2 linked regions of the Labilibaculum sp. DW002 genome follow. The protein of the gene in region 1 binds, or shares a complex with, the protein of each later gene. Links are inferred from orthologs where the notes say so. Each region holds a gene or a part of one and is shown in the gene's direction. Other genes may lie near its edges.

What was found.
Region 2: the proteins of pheT (region 1) and pheS are in contact, whole or in part, in a crystal structure (PDB 6P24), measured with the Escherichia coli proteins. The link is inferred for Labilibaculum sp. DW002 from one-to-one orthologs.

Annotation. Positions count from the first base shown.
Region 1 is NZ_JAKJSC010000002.1:416,901-420,284, reverse strand. What follows is about bases 297-3,347. They hold pheT (phenylalanine--tRNA ligase subunit beta), read left to right. Parts: upstream 297-622; coding sequence 623-3,073; downstream 3,074-3,347. Other genes in these bases: L3049_RS13400 (glycosyl hydrolase 53 family protein), read left to right, coding at 3,212-3,347. Outside these bases: 5'/3'-nucleotidase SurE, read right to left, coding at 1-70; more of L3049_RS13400, read left to right, coding at 3,348-3,384.
Region 2 is NZ_JAKJSC010000006.1:148,539-151,857, reverse strand. What follows is about bases 117-3,102. They hold pheS (phenylalanine--tRNA ligase subunit alpha), read left to right. Parts: upstream 117-1,091; coding sequence 1,092-2,114; downstream 2,115-3,102. Other genes in these bases: L3049_RS18090 (Crp/Fnr family transcriptional regulator), read left to right, coding at 2,856-3,102; L3049_RS18095 (OsmC family protein), read right to left, coding at 2,221-2,640; L3049_RS18105 (peptidylprolyl isomerase), read left to right, coding at 177-1,001. Outside these bases: L3049_RS18110 (peptidylprolyl isomerase), read left to right, coding at 1-76; more of L3049_RS18090, read left to right, coding at 3,103-3,319.

The DNA of each region.
Region 1 (3,384 bases):
TTATTCCTTTTGCATTTAGACCATCATCATTGGTAACAAGTATAATTGGTTTTTCAGTTTTTTCGCTCATATTTCTGATTTGATAATTGTACAAATATATTCGAATTCGGGGCAATAATCAATTTCCGCAGATGATAAATATTACAATCAATGATAAAGAACAAAGAAATTAACCACAAAGTTGACAAAGGATATCACGAAGAGCAGAAAGGTTTATAATGATTTACATGATGACACTACTAAAAAGAACCACAGAGGCACAGAAAAAACAGGAAGAAAAAAATCCTTTTTGCACCCCTTCGCCTGTTGGCACTTCCCCTACAAAGGGGAAGAATTAAATATTATCCGTTGTAATAATCTGGAACAAAACTTCACTAAAGGTTTTCTCCTCTTCTTAGGGGAGATGTCCACAAGACAGAGGGGTGTATCTTTGCAATCGTAACACCAAACCATTCAACAATAGGTTGAGGCAAGAACCTTAAAAAACTTAAGTATTTTAAGCACATTACTTACTTGGTACTTGGAGGTAAAATTCCTACTTTTGTAAGCTTGAAAATAGATGGCGCTCAAGCTGTTTATTCTTCTTTTGAAATTGAAAACTATCTGAAAAAATATACATATAATGAAGATATCGTACAAATGGCTGAAAGACTACATAGATGTAGATTTGACGCTTGCTGAAATGGATGACATTCTAACTCAAATTGGACTTGAAGTTGGTGGTATTGAAAATATCCAATCTATTAAAGGAGGCCTGGAGGGTCTTGTTATTGGAGAAGTTAAAACTTGTGTACCTCATCCAAATTCAGATCATTTGAGCCTTACAACTGTTGATGTTAACTCGGGTGAGTTACTTCCAATTGTTTGTGGTGCAAAGAATGTTGCTGCCGGACAAAAAGTGGTTGTAGCCACAGTGGGAACCGTTTTATATGATGGTGATGAAGAATTTACCATTAAGAAATCGAAGCTTAGAGGTGAGCCTTCTATGGGGATGATTTGTGCTGAAGATGAAATTGGTTTAGGTCAAGGTCACGATGGCATTATGGTTTTGAATGGCGACGCTGTTGTTGGAACTCCTGCTAAGGAATTCTTCAACGTTGAGGATGATACTTGTATTGAGATTGACTTAACGCCTAATCGTATTGATGGTGCCGGACACATTGGTGTAGCTCGCGATTTAGCAGCTTACCTTAAGCAGCAAAAAGATATCGACTATAAGATTCCTTCAGTGGAAGATTTTAAAGTTGAAAACACAAATACTGCTATCGAAGTTGTTGTTGAGAACGAAAAGGCTTGTCCTCGTTACTCGGGTGTTTGCATTAGCGGCGTTAAGGTTGAAGAGTCACCAGAGTGGTTACAAAACCGTTTAAAAGCGATAGGTCTTAAGCCAATCAATAATCTTGTTGATATTACCAACTATGTGTTGTTCGAAACAGCTCAACCTTTGCATGCTTTTGATTACGCAAAAGTAAAAGGTGGAAAAGTTGTTGTGAAAACATTGCCTGCTAAAACCAAGTTTACAACTCTTGACGAGGTAGAGCGTGAATTGCACGAGAACGACTTGATGATTTGCAACGATGAAGCGCCAATGTGTATTGCTGGTGTTTTCGGAGGTATCGAATCTGGCGTGAGTGAAACAACGACTGACATTTTCCTTGAATCAGCTTATTTCGATTCAGTATATGTTCGTAAAACAGCTCGCCGTCAAGGCTTAAATACCGATGCATCTTTCCGTTTTGAGCGTGGAACAGATCCAAACAACACGGTATATGCTTTGAAAAGAGCAGCTCTATTAATTAAAGAAATTGCTGGTGGAACAATTTCATCAGATATTATCGATATTTATCCAAACCCAATTGCAGACTTTAAAGTTGAAGCTAATATTTCAAGAATTGAAGGCTTAATTGGAAAGAAAATTGGCAAAGAAACCATCCTAAATATTCTCGAAGCTTTAGAAATTAAAGTTGATAAAATTGATGGCGATCAAATGAGTTTATTGGTTCCTCCTTACCGTGTTGATGTAACACGTGAGGCTGATATCGTAGAGGAAGTTCTTCGTATCTATGGTTTCAATAATATTGAGGTTCCTAATAAGGTAAATGCTTCGTTGAGTTATGCACCAAAACCAGATGAGCACAAACTTAAGAATATGCTTTCGGATATGTTGACTTATGGTGGCTTCAACGAAATCATGAACAATTCACTTTCTAAATCCAGCTATTACGAAGGATTGGAAAGTATCGAGGAGAACCATACTGTTCGTATTAAGAATCCATTGAGTTCTGACTTGAATGCGATGCGTCAGTCGTTATTGTTTGGTGGTTTAGAAGCTATCGCTTACAACATCAATCGTAAGAATGCTGATCTTAAGTTTTACGAGTTTGGTAAATCATACCATCACTTTGTGAATCCGGAAAACGAAAACCCAGTTGACAACTATTTCGAAAAAGAACATTTGGGCGTTTTCATGTGTGGAAACAAAACATCAGCAAACTGGAATCTTAAGGAAGAGCCAACATCTTTCTTCCATTTAAAAGCTTATACGGAAAATCTTCTTAAACGTTTAGGTTTCAATATTGAAAAACTAAGAATTAAAGAAACTGAGAGTGATATCTTTACCGAAGGTTTAACTTATGGTGCTAAGAAAAAGGTTTTAGTTGAAATGGGTATGGTTAGTGGTAAAATTCTAAAGAGCTTTGGAATTGAGACTCCGGTTTATTACGCTGATTTCAAATGGGAGACTTTATTAGCAGAATCGACTCGAAATAAGGTTAACTATGTACCTATTGCTAAATACCCTGCTGTTAAGCGTGACTTGGCTCTATTGATTGACAAAAGCGTAAGCTTTGCAGAGATCAAAACCATTGCTTTCAACTGTGAGAAGAAGCTATTAAAATCAGTTTCGCTATTCGATATTTACGAAGGTGAGCAATTGGGTGCTGATAAGAAATCATATGCTGTTAGTTTCATTATTCAGGATACTGAAAAAACATTGACTGACAAGCAGATTGATAAAATTATGCAGAAGCTAATCAAAAGCTACGAAAAGCAATTAGGAGCTGAGCTTCGTTAATTGTACTCAAATATTATTTAAAAGCCGACTTCTTTTTAGGAGTCGGCTTTTTTATTGAAGATTATTAATGGTACAAATATTGAAGGCATCTTTTACTACTTTTAACAGGAACAAATCATTAACAATTATCAGAACAAAATGAATATAGTAAAAAACGTTGCCATAGCGAGTTCTCTCTTTCTGTTTTTTGCTTGCAGTAAAAGTGATGAGAAAAATACCAATGTATGTGGTTCTGATGATCTGTTGGAGCAAATAGAATCTCGTAATTTTAAAATGGGCTTTACCAGCTGGAATTATGGTCCCAACATATC
Region 2 (3,319 bases), on another replicon or contig:
CATAGCCGGTGTTAAAACAGATGATTTTGATCGACCTTTGGACAATATTGAAATGAAGATTAAACTATTAAAATAGGATCTTGATTGGTTTAGAAAAGCTTCGTTATCAACGAAGCTTTTTTTTTGCTTAGCAAAATCGGTCTATTTATCTTAGACAAAATTTTAAAAATTGTGTAATGATTAGCAGTAAGAAATTCTTATTGGGAATATTATTCCTTTTTCTGGTAAAGTTTGGACTTGGACAAGCTACAAATTCCATCATTTTAATAGAAACCAATCTTGGCAATATTAAATTGATGCTTTACAAAGAGACGCCGAAGCATAGAAAGAACTTTCTTCAATTAATTGAAAACAAGCATTTCGATGGCACTTTGTTTTATCGAGTTATAAAAGGTTTTGTTGCGCAAGGCGGATCTCAAGACTCCAGAAATGCTGCCGCTGGAAAAATGATTGGTTATGGCGATTCAAATCGAACCATCGAATCAGAGTTTAACGATCGATTTTTTCATAAAAAAGGTGCGATCGCTGCTCCTCGAAAGCCCGATAAGGTAAATGTTTTTAAAGAATCGGATGTTTCTCAGTTTTACATTGCTCACGGTCGAGTTTTTTCTGACGAAGAATTGACCTTAATGGAGAAGGAGATAAATGTACCATTGAGAAAGAAGATTGTAAAGAAATATTTAACCAAGAGTAAAAGAGCTGTTTTGGATTCCTTAAAAAAGGCAAAAAAGGTTGATGAGTTTAGGACAATTGCAAAACAAATTAAAGGATCGATAGAATTTGAATACAGCAGTACCAATGAGAAACTAGAATTTTCCGAGGCAAGAAGAAAGGCCTATACTACTGTTGGTGGCGTGCCACATCTCGATAATAATTATACCGTTTTTGGCGAAGTAATTAGCGGTTTCGATGTTTTGGATAAAATTGCTAATCTAAAAACAGATGCTAACGATCGGCCTTACACGGATGTAAAAATGAAAGTAAAAATATTGAAGTATTAAGAGCTTTTGGCATTTAGCTATTATCATTTGGCTAATGAGAAAAAACTTTTTGTAACTTTGCCGCCTATTAGATTTCAAAAGATAAAGAACATGTTAGACAAAATAAAGAATTTACTTGAGGAGCTGAATGGATTTTCAGCAACGACACTAGAGGAAGTAGAGCAGTTCAGAATTAAACACCTGAGTAAAAAAGGAACAATTGCAGCTCTTTTTGGCGATTTTAAGAATGTGCCAAATGAAGAAAAGAAGGCTGTTGGACAACTTTTAAACCAGTTGAAAACAACTGCACTTGATAAGGTGAACGAATTGAAAGATAGTTTTACCAATTCTGATTTTGATAAGTCTGGTCTTGATTTAAGTCTTCCAGCTGATTCAGTTAAGCTTGGATCTCGTCACCCATTGTCATTGGTTAAAAACGAAATTATTGAGATTTTTGCGCGTTTAGGATTTACTATTTCTGAAGGACCGGAAATTGAAGATGATTGGCATAATTTCTCAGCATTAAATTTCCCGGAAGAACATCCGGCACGTGATATGCAGGATACTTTCTTTATCGAGAAAAACCCGGATATCTTATTGCGTACGCATACGTCATCTGTTCAGGCACATGATATGGCAGAAATGGAATTGCCGATTCGTTGTTTAACACCAGGTCGTGTATTTCGTAATGAAGCAATTTCTGCTCGTGCTCATTGTATTTTCCATCAAATTGAGTGTCTTTATATCGATGAGAATGTTTCTTTCGCTGACTTAAAGCAAACACTAAGCTATTTTGCTAAAGAATTCTTTGGTGAAAAAACAGAGATTCGTTTGCGTCCTTCATATTTCCCGTTTACTGAGCCTTCGGCTGAGGTAGATGTGACTTGTTCACTTTGTGGTGGTGATGGTTGTAATGTATGTAAGGGTACAGGTTGGTTAGAAATTTTAGGTTGTGGTATGGTAGATCCAAATGTTTTGGATTTAAATGGTATCGACAGTAAAAAATATACAGGCTTTGCACTTGGTATGGGTATTGAGCGTATTACTATGTTAAAATATGGTATTAAGGACCTTCGTTTGTTCTTTGAAAATGATATTCGTTTCTTAGAGCAGTTTACAGCAGCAGGATTCTAAACAAAAAGATTGATTATTATATGATATAGAGAGTGCCTTTCAATTTTGAAAGGCACTTTTATTTTTTTGTAAAGTACAGACGCACGGCCGTGCGTCTCTTCAAATACTATTCCTCATGATAAATAATCTCCGAAGTAACAGGAATTGCCTGTTTGTACAAAGCACTAACACCGCAATATTCTTCTTCAGATAATTTTACGGCTCTTTCAATTTTTTTATGAGGTAAATCGGTTCCAAAAAATTCAAAAACAATATGCATGTTTTTGTAATAGCTAGGTTGTTCCTCTGTTAGTTCACCTTCAACTGATACTTTGATGTCCTTCACATCAACACGCATTTTTTTTAGGATAAGCGCCATATCAATACCAGTACATCCAGCTAAAGCGGTCAACATTAGTTTTTTTGGACGAAAACCTCTGTCTTCGCCACCAACTTCTGTTCCTGCATCGGTTATCATTTTGTGTCCATCCATGTCTGTTTCGTAAGCCAGATTTCCCAACCACGACATTTCTACTTTATGCTTCATATTATTGTTGTTTTTAGTCTACTATAAGGCTTGTATAAGTAAAACTTAAATTTGTATATTTAAACCTGAATATAATTCGGTTTTGATTTATATTAAAAGTATAAAAAAGCCATCTAATCATCTAACTTTTCATGTAGCTTTTAAAAATATAAAAGCTCTGATTGAAAAAGAGTTGTTGAAATGGTAGTATTAGTTTCAGTTTTAATTTGAAGTGAATGAAGCAGAATCAAATTCTTCCAAATTGTAATCAATTAGCCGAGAAATTTGGCGAACGATTTCAGCATCTTCAGCGTGAGGATATGAATCTTTTGTTCTGGGACGAAGATGTACATTTCTTTAAGAGAGGAAGTGTGATCTACTCTGAGGGAGATTCAGCAAAGGGATGTTATTTTCTTTTCTCAGGAGTTTTAAAAGTTTTTAAAACAGGAATTGAAGGGAAAGAACAAATTATAAAATTTGCGAAACCAGGTAATTTAATTGGTTTTAGATCCGTATTAAGTAAGGAACGTGCTTGTACTTCAGCGAAGGTAATTGAAGATACCATTGTATGTTTTATACCAGGTAATGTACTTACCAAGTTAATACGTGAGAATTCAGACTTTGCGATGGAACTAATGGAAATTACTTGCAGAGAATTGGATGAAGCGAACGATTACATTACAGATATTGCTCAAAAAAC